DNA from 3 places in the Kitasatospora sp. NPDC058170 genome. Region 1 is predicted to be linked to each of the others. Evidence: riboswitches for the same ligand, from Rfam matches in the RefSeq annotation. Region 1 holds a riboswitch; each other region holds the start of a gene.

What was found. A riboswitch is a leader RNA that binds a small molecule or an ion and turns the genes downstream of it on or off. The one in region 1 is predicted to bind cyclic di-AMP.
Region 2: it holds a riboswitch for cyclic di-AMP, as region 1 does, so the genes downstream of both, ACFVVX_RS02145 (NlpC/P60 family protein) here and ACFVVX_RS16335 (family 16 glycosylhydrolase) in region 1, are expected to answer to the same signal.
Region 3: it holds a riboswitch for cyclic di-AMP, as region 1 does, so the genes downstream of both, ACFVVX_RS03155 (M23 family metallopeptidase) here and ACFVVX_RS16335 (family 16 glycosylhydrolase) in region 1, are expected to answer to the same signal.

What each region holds. Positions count from the first base shown of each region.
Region 1 is NZ_JBHVUV010000013.1:28,506-34,852, reverse strand. It holds gene ACFVVX_RS16345 (IclR family transcriptional regulator) at 1-547, shown strand, start outside; gene ACFVVX_RS16340 (hypothetical protein) at 739-1,314, shown strand; gene ACFVVX_RS16335 (family 16 glycosylhydrolase) at 1,342-2,613, opposite strand; cyclic di-AMP (ydaO/yuaA leader) riboswitch at 2,615-2,780, opposite strand; gene ACFVVX_RS16330 (hypothetical protein) at 3,091-5,130, shown strand; gene ACFVVX_RS16325 (MoaF N-terminal domain-containing protein) at 5,306-5,635, shown strand; gene ACFVVX_RS16320 (alpha/beta hydrolase) at 5,745-6,347, opposite strand, start outside.
Region 2 is NZ_JBHVUV010000001.1:465,562-471,908, reverse strand. It holds gene ACFVVX_RS02155 (hypothetical protein) at 1-517, opposite strand, end outside; gene ACFVVX_RS02150 (NlpC/P60 family protein) at 625-1,689, opposite strand; gene ACFVVX_RS02145 (NlpC/P60 family protein) at 1,917-3,080, opposite strand; cyclic di-AMP (ydaO/yuaA leader) riboswitch at 3,091-3,247, opposite strand; gene ACFVVX_RS02140 (NlpC/P60 family protein) at 3,640-4,680, opposite strand; gene ACFVVX_RS02135 (NYN domain-containing protein) at 4,892-6,347, opposite strand, start outside.
Region 3 is NZ_JBHVUV010000002.1:60,363-66,709, forward strand. It holds gene ACFVVX_RS03140 (sensor domain-containing protein) at 1-107, opposite strand, end outside; gene ACFVVX_RS03145 (GNAT family N-acetyltransferase) at 218-796, opposite strand; gene ACFVVX_RS03150 (hypothetical protein) at 839-1,711, shown strand; gene ACFVVX_RS03155 (M23 family metallopeptidase) at 1,815-2,675, opposite strand; cyclic di-AMP (ydaO/yuaA leader) riboswitch at 2,688-2,846, opposite strand; gene ACFVVX_RS03160 (YiaA/YiaB family inner membrane protein) at 3,092-3,382, shown strand; gene ACFVVX_RS03165 (alpha/beta fold hydrolase) at 3,514-4,341, shown strand; gene ACFVVX_RS03170 (TetR/AcrR family transcriptional regulator) at 4,418-4,987, shown strand; gene ACFVVX_RS03175 (SpoIIE family protein phosphatase) at 5,326-6,347, shown strand, end outside.

The DNA.
Region 1 (6,347 bases):
CCGCCTGGGCGAGACGGCCGGCCGGCTGCTCGGCAGCTGGGCCCGCCCGTACCTGGCCGAACTCATGGAGGCCACCGGCGAGACGGCCAACCTGGCCGTGCTGGAGGGCGGCGAGGTGGTGTACGTCGGACAGGTGCAGTCGCGGCGCTCGATGCGGATGTTCACCGAGGTCGGCCGCCGGGTGCAGCCGCACTGCACGGGTGTCGGAAAGGCGCTGCTGGCGCAGCTGCCCGAGGAGGAGGCGCGCGCCGTCCTCGGCCCCAACCCGCTGCCCGCGCACACCTCGTACACGGTGACCGACCCGCAGCTGCTGCTGGACCAGCTGGCGCAGGCGCGCGAGCGCGGCTACGTGGTGGACGACCAGGAGCAGGAGATCGGGGTGCGCTGCATCGCGCTCGCGGTGCCGGGGGCGCCGACCCCGACGGCGCTCTCGGTCTCCGGTCCCGAGGCGCGGATCCGGGCCCTGGAGGAGCAGGCCGGCGCGGCCTCCCTCGTCCCCGTCATGCAGGAGATCGCGACCCGGCTGGGGCGGGTGCTGGCGCCCTGACGGGTGGTCACCCCTGCCGTCCCGCAAGCTGGGTCGGACCGGTCCGGCTCGGCTTCCGGTGGACCTGTTCGCCCGTTCGAGCGGCCCGAGGGCGGGTCGGCCCGGCCGCGGCGGGCCGCTCGGTCACGCTGGGGCGGACGCGGCCCGCGACGGTGCGGGGCGCCGGAACGCAGAGGGCAGGGTGAGCGGCAATGTCGCGCAGTGGGTCCGTACGGGGTTACTTCGGCAGGTCACTGACGGTGGGGGCGGCGCTGGTGGTGCTGGCCACCGGGCCCGCGTGGGCGTGTTCGGACGCCGACCCGGCGCCGGGGGGCGCCCCGGCGGCGGAGGTCGCGGCGCCCGCCGCACCCGCGAAGCCCGCGGCAGCCTCCAAGTCCGACCTGGAGGTGGTGCGGATCGACCCCGACGCCGCCGCGCCCGGCGGGACCACCACGCTCCACGCCTTCATCGCCAACCTCGGCCCGGACCGGACCGCTTCGTCGTTCCGGGTGACGGTCACCCTGCCGGAGGGCGTCACGCCGGAGGAGCCGTTCTTCCCCGAGGACTGCCAGGTGATCCAGAACGGCCACCGGGTGCGCTGCGTCTTCCCGGCGGGTCTGCCGGCGTACGACAGCGCAACGGCGCTGATCCCGCTGCGGCTGGCCCCCACCGTCCCGCTCGGCGAGCTGACCGGCGGCTATGTCGCGGTGCGTAGCGACGACGACCAGAAGGAAAACAACAACCGCGAGCCGTTCACGATCCAGGTCGTGGAGACCGTCCGCTCCTGACGGGGCGGACGGTCTCCACGGCCGGCACTAGCGGTAGACGCGGACGTAGTCCGCGGCGAAGGTGATCGGAGCCGTTCCCTGCGGCGCGGGGTGGTACTGCCCCGCGCTCAGGGAGAGGTTGAGGATCAGGTAGGCCGACCAGTTGGCGCCGACGCCCTTGCCGTCCGCGAAGACCTTCACCCCGTTGATGTACCAGTCGACCGAGTTGGCGCCGTACTGGGTGCCGACGGTGACCCACTGGTCGTGGGCGATCGCCTTCGCGTCGGTGACGTACTTGTGGTCGGCGTTGACGTGGTTGGTCAGCTCCAGCAGGTTGGCGTTGTCCGAGTGGTACTCGAAGGTGTCGATCTCGCCGTGGTTGCCGCTGGTGCCGTTCCACGTCCACAGCGCCGGCCAGGCACCGGTGCCGGCCGGGAGCTTGACCCGGGTCTCGACGTAGTCGCCGGTCTTCACCTTGAAGCCCTCGCTGGAGTACTCGGTGGTGAGCAGCCCGGTGTCCCAGGCCTGCTTGCCGTTCTCCAGGGTGTGGCTGCTCGGCTTGGCGGTGAAGGTGGCGGCGCCGCCGGAGACGGCGACGTTGTTCTTGTTCAGCCAGTCGAGCTTGTTGTCGTTGGGGTTGTGGTCGCCGTAGTGGTACGAGCTGCTCTTGTCGGCGGTCCAGCGCGAGCCCAGGGCGAGGGTGTTGAACTCGTCGGACCAGGCCAGACTCTTGCCCGCGACCGGCGCACCGGTGGTGGGCGTGCCGGTGGTGGGCGTGCCGGTCGGCGCCGGGGTGGGGGTCGGCGTGGACGTCGGCGCAGGGGTGGGGGTCGGGGTGGGGGTCGGGGTGGCCGTGGCGGTGGAGACCACCAGCTTCTGGGACGGCAGGTTGTGCCAGGCCCCGGCCGAGTCCTGCCAGAAGCCGAACTGGGTGTACGTCCCGGCGGGCAGGGTGCGGGTACCGGTGGTGATCGACAGGCCGGTGGGGCAGATCTGCGCGTTGGAGCGGTTGCCGGGGAAGTCGAGGTTGCGGCCGGCCGCGTCGCGGACGCCCACGCCGACGGTCTTGGCCGTGAAGCAGGCCGAGGAGTGCACGGTCAGCGAGGCCGCGGAGGCCTTGCCGGCGACCATCGCGGCCGGGGCGAGCTTGTCCTGGGTGACGGTCGGCACGGTGGCCGCCTGGGCGCCGGTGAGCGCCGGGACGCCGAGCAGGCCGGCGCCGCTGATGGCGAGCGCGCCGGTGGCGGCGACGGCGGCCCTGCGGCCTCGGTGGGTGGGGCGGGCATGGCGCGGTGCGGTGCGCCGGGCAGGCTTCTGCATGGGGTTTCCTCTGCCACGCCTGCGAGGTGAGCTGTCGGGTTCGGGCTGAGGTTGCCCGGCCGCCTGTGGAGCGGCTTCACCCCTAGCCACGGCCCGTACGCGGGAGCGCACGGGTCGGGCACTGACCTTGGGTCCCCCGCTCCCGTCCGCTGTGGTGCTCGGTTGCACGCCGTCGGGTGGACAGGACTCGGCGTCCCGACGGCGGGGTCCGCGAGGGCGGACGACTCGTGCAGGCTAGGCAGGCCGTCCGGACGGCGCCAAGGAATCGGGAGCGGTTGTCGCACAGCTCACACCGGGTCGGGCGGGTCAGGCCGGGGCGGGACGGGCGTCCACCGACCGGACCCTCGTACATGTGTGCGTTCGGTGGCGCTTATGATGTCGCCTTGAAGGTCGTGTACCCACGGGTGCTGGCCGGATCGCGTCCTGACGGGGGGGTGCGAACACGCAGGACCCGATCGAAGAGAGCGCTCTTTCGCGATGGCCTTTTCGTCTGCCGTACTGGACCGACCGTCGGATGCTCCACCGTTCACCGGAGAGCTCCCTCCCCAGGAGGGCGGGACGCCGCGGCGCCGCCTCCCGCTGCTCGCCGGACTCCTCGCGGCGTCCTGGCTGCTTCCGCTCGCACTGCACCCGGCCGGGCTGGACCTGGCGCTGCTGCCGGTCCTGGTGCTGGCCGTGGCCTCACTGATCCGGGTCGGCGGCGGCCTGGTCGACCGGCTCTTCGCGGCCGGCCTGATCACCGCCGCCGGCGTGATGGCCTTCGGGCTGCTCTTCTCGGTCTGGCCGTGGGGCATCCACCCGGTGCCGACCGCCGGGGTGCTGCTCAGCACCGTCTGCCTGGCCGGCTGGCTGGCCGACCGGCGTCCGCGGCTGCCGCTGCGCCTGCGCGGGACGGACCTGCTGGTGGCGGGTACCGCGACCGGCGTCTGGTACTACCTGCACCACGCGGTGGCGGGCAAGTCGCTCACCGAGCGGGTGGCGTACATCGCCACCGCCGAGGACCGGCTCGGGCACTTCTCCTACTTCGAGGGCATCCGGCACGTCGGCGGCTACGCCTTCCTGCACCAGGAGCAGGCCAGGACGTACATGATGACCCCGGCCGAGGCGGTGTACCCGCAGGGGTCGCACTTCCTGCTGGCCTGGGTCGACGCCCTGGTCCGCTCCTCCACCGCGCCCGGTGCGGCGCTCGACGCGATGAACCGCTACTTCCTCTACGTACTGGCCGCCTACGCGCTGCTCTGCGCCGCCCTGGTCTGGGCGGCCCGGTGGATCGGCGGCCCGCGGCTGCGCGGCTGGCAGGCCGCCGCCGCCTGCGCGACCGTGGCCTCGCTGATGCTCGCCGGCAACTACTCCGACCTGGTCGGACACGGCTTCGACTCCACGATCATCGGTCTGCTCTTCCTCGCCGTCGCCCTCCCGCTGGCGGTACGGCCGGCCATGGGGCACACCGAACACCTGCTGACCGCCGTGGCCGGCCTGATCACCGTCACCTACGTCTACAACCTGTACGGGGTCTTCGTCGGCCTCGCCGTGGCGGCCGGGGTGCTGGTCAACCGGCGCCGTTTCGCCGGCCGGTGGCGCTCGACCGCCCTCGTCCTGCTCGCGGGGCTGGGAGTGGCGGCGCTGCCCAGTGCGGTGTCGGTGCTCTCCGACCTCGACGTCGCCGGCACCTCGAACCTGGCCGGACCGATGGTCGGCGCCGACCGCGTGCTGTTGCTCGGCGGCGGGCTGCTCGCCCTGCTCGGCGCGCTCGGCCGGGCCACCCGGCGCACCGCCGCCGGTCAGGCGCTGCTGGTGCTGGTCGTCGGGGCGGGCCTGGTGATCGGCGGCTTCGGGTGGTGGCAGCTGCACACCATCGGCTACTACTCGTACTACTTCGAGAAGATCGCCGCCGCCGGTGTGGTGATCGGCCTGATGTCGATCGGCGCGGTCGGACTGCTGCTGCGCCCCTCCCCCGCCCCGCCGCGCGGCACGTCCCGTCCGGCGCTGCTGCGCCGCGGCGGCGAGGCCGGCCTGTCGGTGCTCGCGGTGGCCACCGCGCTGAGCCTCTTCGCCGGCGTCCAGTGGGGCGTCCTGAGCGCCTGGACCAAGCCCGCGGCCTGGTACACCAACCCGCTGGTGGTCTGGGGCCACGGCGACGGGCACAGCGACCTCGCGCCGTTCGCCACCACCCTGGTGGAGCGCGACCTCGCCCGGGCGAACGGCGGGCCGCTGATCGCCCTCTACTCGGACGACTCCTACCAGAACCTGCGGTCCACCTTCGTCGCCGAGCTGCTGCTGCGCCGGGGCGGCGAGATGCGGGCGCTGTACGACGTCTACACCGTCAAGGTCTCCTGGCAGCCGACGGCGGAGCAGTACCAGAAGATGCTGCAGGACCTGAAGAACACCATCGCGAAGCTGCCCGCCGCGCCGACCGTGCTGGTGGCCAACAAGTTCATGGCGGACCGGCTGCGGGCCGATCTGGCCGCGGCGAAGGTGGCGGGGACGGTGCTGCACGGGCCGGTGCTCGGGCAGTGAGCGGCGGTTCGGCGCGGCGGTTCGGGGGGGCGGCCGGTGCCGGGCGGGGCGGCGGGCGGGCGCGTCGACGGGCGCCGTGAACTCCGCCGGGAAGTCCGCCGGGAACGTCACCCGGTCGGATAGGTTGGAAGTCCACCTGTACGCATCGCACGAGACAACGAGGACCAGCCCAGCCATGACCGCGTCCCTGCCCGCCTTCGCCGGCCGCACCTACCTCTTCCAGGTCGACAACGGCGCGGCGTTCCGCAACGCCTACTCGGCCGACGGCAAGCGGCTGCGCTGGGAGGGCCTCGGCGAGTCGGCCGGCCAGTGGGAGGACGTCGCGCTGCACGTCGCCGAGGTCGGCCCGCAGGTGTACTTCGTCAGCTGGACCGAGCAGAGCGGCATCACCGTCAGCCACGTCATGGACCTCGGCAAGCTGACGGTGCGCGCCTTCTGGACGTACGAGGGCGAGGGCGGCCGGGTCGGCGAGCTGCACACCGGGACGCTGGAGCCGGTCGCCTGACCTGCCGCGCCCCGACGGACCCCCGCCGCCGGCCCGGGCGTCCCGCCCGGGCCGACGGTGTCGGTTCCGGGTCTGGGTATGGGTCCGGTCCGGGTCCGGTTCCGGCCGCTCAGACGGTGCCGGTCGGCACCTTGAGGTGCTGGGACAGCCATTCGAGCGAGGACGGCAGCAGCTTGCTCCAGGTCTCGAAGTTGTGGCCGCCGGTCTGCATCATGCTGTACGAGACCTTCATCGGGCTGTGCGCGGCCGCGATGAACGCCTCCGTCTCGCGCCGGTACTCGCCGTCGCCCTCCTTGGTGCCGGCCAGCAGCACGGACACCTTGGGGTGCGGCAGGTTCTTCAGACGCCACATCAGGTCGGCCTCGTCACGGCGCTGGTGACTGCCCTTGAAGAGGTCGCCGGTGGTCGGGTCGTCGGCGGCCTGGTAGTAGCCGGAGAGCGAGACGGCGGTCGGGAAGACCTCAGGGTGGCGCATGGCCAGCTTGAGGGCGCAGTAGCCGCCGGTCGAGTTGCCCATGAAGCCCCAGGCCTGCGGGTCGCCGGAAACCCGGAAGGACGCCTGGATGGCGGACGGGACGTCCTTGACGAAGTACGCCTCGGACTGGGCGCCGCCCGGGATGTCCTCGCACTCGGTGTCCTGCGGCAGCGCGGGCGACGGACGCACCAGCACCATCACGGTCGGCTGCATCCGCCCCTCCTGCAGCAGCTTGAG
Region 2 (6,347 bases), on a different contig from region 1:
ACTGCTCCTCGGTGGCGGGCAGTTCCAGCAGCAGCCGACCCGCCCAGCCGGTGCCCCAGAGCGCCTCGACGGCCGGGACGGCCAGGTCGGCGAGGGCCGCCAGCTCCGCCGGGTCCGGGCCGTCGGCCAGAGCGAGCACCAGGCCGTGCGCGCCCCGGGCGGCCCGGACGGTGCCGAGGTCCCAGATCGGCGGGGCGCCGCCCGCGCTCTCCTCCCGCTCGACCCGCCAGCCGTCCGCGGCCCGGATCAGCGCGAGCCGGCGCGGGTACACCAGCGGGTGGTCGTCGTAGCCGTCGATCCGGACCGCCAGCTCGGCGGAGACGGAGAGCCTGCCCAGCTCACCGGCCGGGCCGGGCACCAGGTTCCGGTAGACGGCCTCGGCCGCCGGCACGCCCGCGGGCAGCGTGCGCCCGGCCAGCAGCGCGGCCACCTCGGCGCGGTCGTCAGCGGCCGAGCGGACCGGGGCGGAGGCGGCCGGGACGGCCCGCGGCAACGACAGCTGGGCCAGCCCGCCCACCGCGAGCAGCAGCGCGCCGCGCCGGGAGAGCCCGCGGCGGCGCGCGGCGGAACCGACGACGCCCCCGGCACCCTCCGCGCCGTCGGCCCGGGTCGGATCGGTACGGCTCAGAGCCGGACCACCCCCGCGACGGGCATCGCGTTGACGCTCTCGTAGCGGACCTTGGCTCCCGGGTAGGGGGCGTGCACGATCACCCCGCCGCCGGCGTACATGCCGACGTGGTGCATGTCCCGGTAGAAGATCACCAGGTCTCCCGGTCGCGCGTCGGAGATGCTGACCCGCTGGCCGGCGAACGCCTGGGCCTGCGAGGTGCGCGGCAGGGTCACTCCGGCCTGCCGCCAGCTCCAGTACATCAGACCGGAGCAGTCGAAGGCGCGGGGGCCGGTGGATCCGTACAGATAGGGCGAACCGATCGTCCGCACGGCCGCCGCCAGCGCGGCGGCGCCCCGCTCGGAGGCGGGCGGCACGGTGCCGAGGTCGAGCCGGTCGGTCCCCCGGGTGGCGCGCTGCTCCGCCTCCCGGGCGTCCTGCGCCGCCATCCTGGCCCGCTCGGTGGCCCCCAGGCTGTTGAGCAGCCGCTGCGCCTTGGCCAGCCGCTGCTGGATCTGCTGCTTGCTCTCGGCGAGGGTGCGCCGGGTCTGCTCCAGCTCGGCCAGCTTGGCGGTGGTCTCGGTGCGCCGCTGGTCCAGCCTGCGCTGACGGGCCACCACCTCGTGCAGCGTCTCGTTCTGCCGCTCGGCGGCCTGGTCCAGGGTGCGGGCCTTGGTGAGGTAGCCCTCGGGGTTCGTGGAGAGCATCAGCTGGACGGTCTGCGCCATGCCGCCGCCCCGGTACTCGGCGCCGGCGACGGTGGCGAGGTCGCCGCGCAGCTGGTTGAGCTCGTCCTGGGCGACGGCGATCTGCTGCTGGAGCGCGCCGGTCTCGCCCTGCAGCCGCTGCTGGACGTCCTGGGCCGCGTTGACCTTCTCGGAGGCCTGCTCGGCCTCCTCGTACAGCTGCTCGACCTGGGCCTTGACGTCCTTGCGGCTCGACGGCCCGTCCGGCGACCCCGGGGCGGCCTGGGCGCTGCCGCCGGCCGTCACGCCCAGCGCGGTGGTGGCCGCCGCGGTGAGCACCAGCGCACGGGCGAGGACGTGTACACCTGACAGTTGGGGACGGCGGTGCACGGCCATGCGGTGGCGGTTCCAATCCTGCGGTCCGGCCCCGCCGCCACCCCCGGAACGGGCGGCTCGGGAAGCGGGAGTCCGGTGGCAGACGTTAGCGAGTCGCGGCGATCGAGTCCAAACCCCTCCCAACCCGAATATTTGACCCTCAATCGGACATCAGCTCGACCCGTCGGAAAAGCCGCAGGCCCGGCCTCCCGCGAGGGGAGACCGGGCCTGTCGGAGCCGATCGGGGATCAGAGGCGCACGATGACGGAGACCGGCATGTTGGAGGCCGCCTCGTAGCGGACCGAGGCACCCGGCTTGGGGGCGTGGATGACCTGGCCGCCGCCCACGTAGATGCCCACGTGGTGGTTGTCGCCGTAGAAGATCACCAGGTCGCCCGGCTGGGCGTCGGCGATGTTCGAGCCGATCCGGGTACCGGCACCGGCCTGCGCCTGCGAGGTGCGCGGCAGCGACACGCCGGCCTGGGCGTACGCCCAGCCGGTGAGGCCCGAGCAGTCGAAGGAGCTCGGACCGGTGGCGCCGTAGACGTACGGCGCGCCGAGCTTGCTCTCGGCGGCGGCGATCGCGGCGGCGGCGCGCGAGCTGTTGGCCGCGGGCGCGGCGGGCTTGGCCGGCGCGGCGGGCTTGGCCACCGGGGAGGACCCCTCGGACGGCGCGCTGATGTCGCTGCGGGGGGCGCTGTCGCGGGAGGCCCGCTCGGCGTCGGCCTTCGCCTTGGCCTCGGCCCTGGCGGCGTCCGCCTTGGCCTTCGCCTCGGCGGCGGCCTTGGCCTCGGCCTGGCGCAGCGCCTCGCGCTCCTGCTCGGTCAGCGTGTTGAGCAGGTCCTGGGCCTTGGCCAGCTTCGCCTGGACGTCCTCCTTGGACGCCTTCAGCTGCTGGGTGGTGGCCTCGAGCTCGCCGAGCTTGCCCTGGGCCTCGTTGCGGTCCTGGTCGAGCCTGCGCTGCTGCTCCTGCAGGTCCTTCAGCGCACCGGACTGGGTGCTGCTGGCCTGGGTCATCGCCCCGGCCTGGGTCAGGAAGTTGTCCGGGCTGGACGAGAGCATCAGCTGGACGGTCGGCGATATGCCGCCGTTGCGGTACTGCTCGCCGGCGAGCTCGGCGAGGCCGCCCTGGGCCTCGGTCACCGTGGCCTGCTGACGCGCCACCCTGTCCTGGAGCTCGCCGACCTGCTTCTGCAGCTCCTGCTGCTTGGCCTGCGCGCCGTTGTACTTCTCGGTGGCGACCTCGGCCTGCTCGTTGAGCTGGTCGACCTGCTCCTTGACCTGGTCCTTGGTCGGCGTCGGGTCGGCGTGGGCGCCGGACTGCGCGGAGAGGGCGACGGCCGCAGCGGCGGCGGCGGTCAGGATCGAGACGCGGGCGCGGCCGGCGGGCTTGGGACGACGATGGGACGCCACGAAGGCGGACTCCTTCTTCCTACATCCGCCTACCGGGTGAGCTGACGGGTTCGGGCTGGAAGCGCGCCCTACGACGCCTCACCGACCGTTCCACCGGTCGACCTGGCGCCGATTCACCCCGGAGGAACGTGTGGTTCCCCGGCTCCGGTCCACAGCGCCCCCGACTACTGGGCTCCCCGTCGGGCAGGAGACCTGCCCCGCTGCTTCACGAACTCGGCGGTAACCCCCGCCGCCACCCTGGCTGGGCGATCGACTGTGCGGTGGTTCGAATCCCGACCCTAGTGACAGAACCGTGATCCGTTCAAATCCTTGTCAGAAAAAAGACAGAACAAGTCCCAAGTTCATTTGTGAATATGACCGGGTGTGATCGCCGCCGTACGCGGAGCTGATCGATTCTCACCATGCGGCCGACAACCCCCGCCGATGGCGTGTCCCACATCACAGGGGCTCAAGCCAGGGGCGGGGCGTGCGGCGGGCGTGTCGATGCGTCAGCAAATGTCCGGATTGGAGGCATTGAGGCACATTGAGGCGGATTGGCCCCGCGGCGCCCGAGGGACCGTCAGACCCGGCGGATGGCGTTGATCTTCATCGCGTCGGCCTTCATCACCTTGACCACGTCACCGGTGTGCGGCGCGTGCACCACCATGCCGTTGCCGATGTACATCCCGACGTGGCTGCGGTCGTCGCGGTAGATGATGAGGTCGCCCGGCTGAGCCTCGGCCAGCGAGGGCACCCGGGAGCCGTAGTTGGCCTGCGCCTGCGAGGTGCGCGGCAGCGAGACGCCGGCCTTGCCGTACGCCCAGACCATCAGGCCGGAGCAGTCGAAGGTGTTCGGGCCGACGTCGCCCCAGCCGTACGGCGAACCCTGCTTGCTCATCGCGTTGGAGACGGCCGCCCCGGCGAACCCGGAGGCCTGCGGCAGGCTGCCGAGGTCGGCCCGGGCCGCGTCGCGCGAGGCCCGGTCGGTCTGCTGCTGGGCGGTCTTGAGGGCGGCCCGGTCCGCGGCGCTGAGCGAGTTCAGCAGCGCCTGGGCGTCCCGGAGCTTCTGGTTGACGTCCGCCTTGGCCTGGTTCAGTTCCTTGGTGGTGTTGTCCAGGGAGGCGAGGACGGCCGCGGCCTCGGTCTTCTGCTGGTCCAGACGGCGCTGCTGGTCCTGCAGCCCCTTGAGCGCCTCGGCCTGGCTGGAGCTGGCCTGCTGCACGCTGGAGGCCTTGTCCAGGTAGCCGGACGGGTCGGAGGAGAGCATCAGCTGCACGGACGGGTCGATGCCCCCGGTGCGGTACTGCGCGCCCGCCACCTCGGCCAGCCCGGCCTGAAGCTGGGTCATCTGGTCCTGACCCCGGGCCACCTGGTCCTGGAGCTGGTCCGCCTGCTTGCGCAGCTGGTCCGTCCGCTCCTTGGCGCCGTTGTACTTCTCCGCCGCCTGCTCCTGCTCCTCGTTCAGCTGGTCGATCTGCGCCTTCACGTCCTCTTTCTTGGACGGGTTGGGCGCAGCGTGGGCGCTGACCTGGGCGGAGAGGGCGACCGCGGTCGCTGCGGCGGCGGTGAGCACGGAGATCCGCGCGCGGCTCGCCTGCTTGGGACGGCGGTGGGAGGCCAAGGGGACTGCTCCTTCTTCCATCGGCCTCACCCGATTGAGTGAGAATCCGGAAAATAGGTTTGACGCCAGACCCTAGTGAAGATCACGGCATTGCGCCACTCCCCCGATGGCGTGAACCCCCGTCCACCGCCATGACTTCACGAGATCGCCACACCTTCGCAAACCGGCGGCTGACCAGGCGTCACTCCGTTTCCCCCCGGTGGCGGAGGGCTCAGGGACGGGCCAGCCGGTTCAGCAGCAGCACCGAGGCCACGGGGCGCGCGCCCGCCTTCCGCACGCCCTCCGCGACCTCCCGGTCGGTGGAGACCACCACCACCGGACGGCCCTGCGGCTCGGCCCTGACCAGGCGGCGGATCAGCTCGTCCGCCGTCTCCCCGGTCCGGCTGAACCGCACCCGCACCCCGCGCGGCGGCGCCATGATCACCGGGACGTCCAGGTCCTGGCCGTCGAACACACAGGTGACCTCCGCCTGGGTGCGCTGGGCCAGCATGGCCAGCCCGCCCAGCAGCCGGATCCGCTGCTGCTCCAGCGGCAGCGCCGGGTAGCCGGTCTTGGTCACGTTGTAGCCGTCCACCACCAGGTGGACCTGCGGGATCGCCAGCAGCTGGTCCAGCAGCGCCGGGTCGTCCTCCGCCAGCCCCCGCCGGGCCACGTCGTGCGGCGAGGCCGAACCCGGCACCACCGCCTCCACCAGGTCCGCCGGACGGATCTGCGAGACCGGCAGCGCCAGCTCCCGCTGCAGGCCCTGGGCCGACTGCAGCACGGTGTCCAGCAGCAGCCGCAGCCTCATGTCCTCGACGCTGCGCCCCTCGCGGGCCGAGCGGCGGCCCTGCTCGGCGGCGGTCTCCAGCTCGGAGATCCGGTGCCGCAGCCGCCGGGCCTCGCTCTCGCCGGCGCCGCGCTCGGCCGCCGCCTGCACCTTCAGCGCCTCCAGCTCGGCGGCCACCCGGCGGGTCTCGGCCTGTGCCCGGCGGGTGTCGCTCTCCAGCGAACGCACCTTCTTGCGCAGCGAGTCGGCCTCCTTGCGAACGTCCTCGGACTCGGCCCGCTGCCGGTCCAGGTCGACCCGCGCGGTGGCTCGGACCTCGGCCAGCTCCGCCTGCAGCTTCTCCACCAGCCGGCCCGCCTCGGCGGCCGCGCCCTCGGCGCCGGCCCGCTCGGCCTGCTCGCCGGCCTCGGCGACCAGCCGGCTCCAGCCCGCCGAGCGCACCAGGTAGGCGGCGGCGGCCACGTCCATCGGGTCGGCGGCGCCGGGCACGCTGCCCGACTCCAGCGCCTTGACCAGGTCCGGCTGGCCCAGCCGCAGCCGCTCCGCTATCCGCACCCGGAAGGCGGGCTCGGACTCCAGCGCGGCCGCCAGCGCGGTGGCCGCGTACTTGGCCCGCCGGGCCGGGGTGAACTTGGCGTACTGGCGCAACGACTGCGGGAGCTCCCCGGCGGGCAGCCCGCCGAGCGCGTCGGCGGCCAGGCCGACCACCCGGCGCCGGACGCCCTCGGGCAGCGGCCGGTCGAGCCGCTCGGCGCGTCCTGCCGCCGGCTCGTCGCCACCGGACTCGTCCGCGGCGGCCGCCTCGGCCGAGGCTTGCGCACCGGGCGGGACGGCCTCGACCGCGTCCGGCGCCTGCCCGTCCACAGCGGGCTGCCGCCCCTGCGGCCCGGCGGGCTCC
Region 3 (6,347 bases), on a different contig from region 1:
GCGGCGTACGGCTCAGAGGTGTACGGGTCCGCGCCGTACGGGTCGGCGTGGGAGGCGTCGGTGTCGTGGCGGTCGAACCCGCTGCGCTGCGTGCTGTGGCTGCTCATGGCCGGCCTCGGTCCTCGGGTCTGTCGTGACGGCTTTCCTGCTGACCCCTGAAGCCTGTCAAAAGCCGCTCCCGCCGGACATCCGGCTCCCCGCCGAACCGTGGGTGGGGTTAACCCCCCGCCCCGGCCCACTCCTCGGACAGCAGGGAGTACTGGAAGGAGTCGTACCAGGTGCCGCGCAGGTACAGGTCGTGCCGGATCCGGCCCTCCAGCTGGAAGCCGGCCCGGCTGAGCACCCGGATGGAGGGGGCGTTGTCCACGTCGACCCGGGCGGCCAGCCGGTGCAGGGCCAGGGCGTCGAAGGCGAAGCCGCAGAGCAGCCCGGTGATCTCGCCCGCGTAGCCGTTGCCCCAGGCGTCCCGGCGCAGCGCGTAGCCCAGGAAGGCGGAGCGGTGGTCGCCGAGGGTGAGGGCGGCCATGCCGATCGGGAGGGCCTCGTCGTCGCCGTCCCCGCCCTCGGCCGCGGCCGGGGTGACGGCGAGGCGGTAGACCGTCCGCTCGTCCTTGAGCGCCTCCTCCAGGTACTGCGCGATCTGGTCGGCGCAGCTCTCCCGGTCCCGGGGTTCGAAGGGGAGGTAGCGGGTGGTCTCCGGGTCGCCGAAGACCGCGTGCAGGGCGTCGGTGTCGCCCGGGGTGTGGTGGAACTCGCGGATGGCCAGCCGGGGGCCGGTGAGTCGTACGGGGACCATGTCTGCCGACCCTACCCGCGCTTACCGGTTACCGTACGTGACATGGAAGAAGAAGACCTGCGGCTCGCCCCGCGCACCAAGGCCGCCGAGCTGCTCGCCTGGGCGGGGGCGGAAGGCCGCGACCCGGTGGGCGGGGCGCCGCTGCGGACGGTGCTGGCGTTGCTGGAGCTGGGCGAGGGCAGGATGCGCGACGGCTGGCCGGAGCTGACCTCGGACGCGGTGGAACAACTGCTGGTCGAGCGGCTGTACCTGTACGTCCAGCCCGAGCCGGAGCAGGACCCGTTGGCGTACGGCCAGGCGGTCCGGCTGCTGGTCGACCACCAGCGGGCGGCGAAGCGGCTGAACGCCAAGCGGCAGGAGCGGCTGCACGCCGAGGCCGAGTGGCAGGGCGAGGTGGCGACCGGTCTGCTGCGCCGGGCCGACCTGGTGACCTGGCCGCGGCTGTACGCGCTGCTGCTGCACGCCGCCGGGGTGGACGTGGCGGACGAGGCGGCGGTGCGGGCCTGGCTGGAGGCGTTCCGGGAGCTGGCGCCGCAGGAGCGGTCGGCCGCGTACGCCGCGCTGGCCGAGGCCGGGTGGCTGGACGAGCTGGACGACGAGGGCTGGGGCGAGGCCCGGGTGCTGACGGTCGGGATGGCCACCGACGGCGCCCGGCGGCTGCTGGAGCAGGGCCTGATGCGGCGCAGCTACCGCAACCTGGCGGCGCTGAACGCGCTGGGCCGCCCGATGCCGGACGAGCTCGCCGGGGACTTCGGCGCGTTCGAGGAGGCCGCGGTCGAGGTGGCGCTGGACCTGCTGGGCGAGTGGACGGTGCCGGGGCTGGCCCGGCTGCTGGTGGCGGACTTCCCGGAGCTGGCGCCGGAGCCGGGGCAGGAGGAGATCGACGCCTATCTGGCGCGGCTGCCCCAGGAGTAGCGCGAGGCGCCCCGGTCCGCGGTGGACCGGGGCGCCTCGACCCGACGGGCTGTCGGCCCCGGTGTCAGGGCCTGCTGTCAGGGCCTGACATCGGGGCGTGCGGTCAGGGAGTGATGCCGCGCTGCTCGAACCAGGTCTCCGGGTCGACCGGGGCGCCGCCACCGGGGCGGACCTCCAGGTGCAGGTGCGGACCGGTCACGTTGCCGGTGGCGCCGACCTTGCCGATCTGCTGGTTGGGGACGACCTTGCCGGAGCCCTTGATGATCGAGGAGAGGTGGCAGTACCAGATCTCGGTGCCGTCGGGCAGCGTCTCGACGATCCGGTAGCCGTACGAGCCGGACCAGCCGGCCGAGGTGATGGTGCCCTGGCCGACCGCGTACACCGGGGTGCCGGTGTCGGCGGCGAAGTCCAGGCCGGTGTGCAGGTGGGCCCAGTAGGAGGCGCTCTGGCCGTAGTGGGCGGAGAGGTTGTAGTCGCGCACCGGCAGGTTGATGGCGGCGAGCTTGGCCTTCTCGGCGGCCTCGGCGGCCCGCTTGGCCTCCACCTGCTGGGCGGCGCGCTTGGCCTCCGCCTCCTTGGCGGCCTGCAGGCGGGCGGTCTCGTCGGCGGCGGTGCGCTGGCTGTCGGCCTGCTGCTGGATGCGGGCGGCGAGCGCGAGGCCGGGGTCCGCGGAGAGGGCGACCGGGGCCTCGTCCGGGGTCTCGATGGCGGGCGCTGCGGCCGGGGTGGCGGAGGCGAAGCCGGTGGCCCCGAGGGTGGCGGCGACGGCGGTGACGCCGAGCAGCGGCGCGGTCCCGCGGGTCTGGCGCGGCATCCGGTGCCGGTTGGTCTCGACGGGCTGCGGGGCATGCTCGTCGGCCGGGCCGCCGTAGCCGCCGCCGTGGGCGGGCGGCCAGGGGTGGTCGAGCAGTTGGGTGCCCGAGCCGGAGCCGGGCAGGTGTGCCGGAGAGTGCGTCGACGCCACGGAGGCGCGCTCCTTTCCTTCCTTCGCGCCTACCGGGTTAGCTGACGGGTTCGGAGCAGGAAGGTCTCCTACGGCCGGGCCTGGGCCTGGCCGATTCACCCCAAGGAACATGGTTCCCCGGCTCCCTGACCTGCCCGGAGGCGGGTCGTCGGGATTAGGCGACGGCGCACGGTGCCGTCTGGGTACGGCGTTGCCGACCGCGCTGCGTTATCAAACGTTAATCCTAGGAGCCTCTGATTCCAAGCCATCCGGATGGCACGAATCGAGACCGCCCGGGCAGTACGTGACCTGATGGGCGATTTGTGAGGCTTGAGCGCAACTGACACTACCGAACGTGATGGGGCGTCAACGAACGGACCCCCGGTTGAGTACTTCTACTCATGTGCGGCCGCCCCGGGCGCCGCCATCCTGGCGCCATGAACGCACCCGTGCAGTCGCGCACCACGTCCGCGTACTACATCCAGGCCGTCCTGTCCTTCGCCCTGTCCGGCGTCGCCCTCGCGATCGGGATCGCCTACCTCCCGGTCGACGCCTGGACGCGGGCCTTCCTCGGACTGGGGCTGCTCTACACCGTCACGTCCTCGTTCACCCTGGCCAAGGTGATCCGGGACCGGCAGGAGACCAACGAGATCGTCACCCGGGTGGACCAGGCCCGGCTGGAGAAGCTGCTCAGCGAGCACGACCCGTTCAAGGTGGAGGGGGTCTGAGCCGCCGCGGCGTCCGGCACGTCCGAGAGGACTTCGGGTCGACAGCTTGACGGCTAAGGCTATTAGCCTTAGCTTTATGGCTATCGGCAGAACCCGCCGATGACGCGCACGGCGGACCGAGGAGGCCCACGATGACCGGCTCCACCACCCCCACCACGCAGTTCCTCGACGTTCCCGGCGGCCGGCTGGCCTACGACGACACCGTGCAGGGCGACGGCGCCCCCGTCGTCCTGCTGCCCGGGATGCTCGACAGCCGGGCCGCGTACCGGCACCTGCGCCCGCTGCTGGCCGCCGCCGGCCGCCGGGTGATCACCATGGACCTGCGCGGCTTCGGCGAGTCCTCGATCGCCTGGGACGACTACTCGCCCGCCGCGATCGCCACCGACGTCCTCGCCCTGCTCGACCACCTGGGCATCGAGCGCGCCGTCCTGGCCGGCAACTCGTACACCGGCGCCACCGTGGTCAAGGTCGCCGGGGACGCCCCCGGGCGGGTCGCCGGGATCGTCCTGCTGGACGCCTTCGTCGAGAACCTGCCGCCGAACGCCCTGCAGCGTGCCGCCTTCGGCGTGATGGGCGCACTGCTGGTGCACTCGCCCGCCTTCTGGGGGCTCTACCAGCGCAGGATGGCGTACCCGGGCGCCAAGCCGGCCGACTTCGACGCCTACGTCGACGGGCTGGTCTCCGCACTGCGCACCCCGGGCCGCAAGGCCGCCACCCGCGGCTACGTGCACGGGGACTCCGCGCCGACCGGCTGGAGCGCGGCCGTGCACTGCCCGGCACTGGTCGTGATGGGCAGCAAGGACCCCGACTTCCCCAAGCCGGAGCTGGTCGCCAACCGGCAGGCCGCGGCGCTGCACGCCCGCAAGGTGATGATCGAGGGTGCCGGGCACTACCCGATGGCCGACCAGCCGCAGGCCACCGCCGACGCGCTGCTGCCCTTCCTCGCCGAACTGGTCTGAGCAGCCCCCGCCCGCGCCCGCGCACCTGCCGCGCACGCCCCCGCCGAGCCCACTTCCCCCCGTACGGAGACCGCGCATGCCCCGAGTCGGACTGACCCCCGAGCAGGTCGTCGACCACGCCCTCGCCCTGATCGACGAGCTGGGCCCCGAGGCCCTCACCCTGGCCGCCGTGGCCGGCCGGGCCGGCGTGGCCACCCCCTCGCTGTACAAGCACGTCAGCGGCGGCCTCGCCGAGCTGCGCCGGCTGATCGCCGTCCGGGTCACCCAGGAGCTGGCCGACCGCCTCGCCGAGGCCGCCCTCGGCCGGGGCGGGGACGACGCCGTCGCCGCCGTCCTGCGCGCCTACCACGGGTACGCCACCGAGCATCCGCACCGCTACTCCGCGCTGCCGCAGGCCCCGCAGCCGGACGACGAGCTGACCCGGGCGGCCGCGCGGCTGGTCGGGGTGATCGTGGCGGTGCTGCGCGAGTACGGCCTGGGCGGCTCCGAGGCGATCCACGCCGCGCGCACCGTCCGCTCGCTCGCGCACGGCTTCGCCTCGCTGTCCATCGGCGGCGCCTTCCAGCTCTCCGAGGACCTGTCCACGACCCAGGACCGGCTGATCACCGTCCTCACCAGCGGCCTCCGCAACTGGCCCCGGCCCTGACCCGCCCGGCCTCCGCAGCCGGCCCCGGCCCCGACCCGCCCGGCCTCCGACGGAACCTGTGGTGTGTTTCGAACTGGAAATCGGTACCAATCGGGCGGGGCGGGTTAGATTGGCCCGGCTGACAGGTGGTCACGACCCGCGACGGCCCGCCGGCCCGAGGTGGAGGTCGACGTGCCCGAACCGAGCCCGGGGCCGCGCCGACCGCGCCGGGCTCTGCCCGGCGGGGCCCCCGGGCGCCGGAGCGGAGTCACCATTCACCGACATAAGAAATAAGGTATTAAGAATTAAGGACCCGCTAGGACACCCACCCCCTCGGAGCGGAAAGGCCGGGTATCCCGATGGACCTGACCTCGCCGTGGCTCCCCCCCTCCGAGGACGAGAGCCGGACCCCGCGGAGCAGCCCCACCGCGCGCACGGCGATGCGCTGCGTGCGCTTATTGCTCGGGTGCACCACCGCCGCCGAACTCCTCGGCACCGTCCTCGCCGAGGGTCCGGGCTGGATCACCGGCGAGGGCTCCGCGTTCTACCTGCTGGACTCCGCCGGAATGCTCCGGCTCGCCGCCTCCCACGGCCTGCCCGACTGGGCCCATGAGCGCTACGGCGTCGTCGACCCGGCGAGCGACCTCCCCGCCGCGATGGCGCTGCGACTGCGCCGCCCCTACCTGCTCAGCCCCGAGCGCACCAGCGTCGACTACCCCAACCGCAACACCGGGATGGGCACCGGCATGGTCGCCATCATCACCCTGCCGATGATCGTCGACGAGCAGCCGCTCGGCGTGCTCGCCCTCGCCCTGGCCCACCGGGGCACCGTGCCGCGCCGCGACCTGGACGTCCTGGAGACCCTCGGCGACGCCTGCGCGCACCGGCTCGCCCACCTGCTCGACCACGCCGGCGCGGAGCCGGGCACGAACCGCGGGGTCCGGGTCGGCGAGCCGGACGCCGACCGGGCCGCCGGGCTCGCCCACCCGATGCTCTCGCTCGCCGTCCGCTCCGCCGGGCACGGCGCCTTCGAGCGGGACCTCGTCACCGGCGAGACCTACTGGGACGCCCAGGCCTACCGGGTGGTCGGCCGGCCGGCACCGGAGGGCGGGCCCGGCGCCGCGCCCGAGCTGGACCGGCTCGTCCACCCCGAGGACCTGCCCGACGTCCAGGCCGCCCTGGCCGAGGCGCTCGCCACCGGCGGCCCCTACCGGCTGCTCTACCGGGTGCCGCGCCGGGGCGGTGGGGTGATCCGGATCGAGGAGACCGGCGAGGTGATGCTCGACGTGCACGGCCGGCCGGTCCGGATCGCCGGGCTGCTCGCCGACCTGGACCGGGTCCCCGCCCCCGAGGAGCACCAGCCCGCCGCCGAACCGGGCGG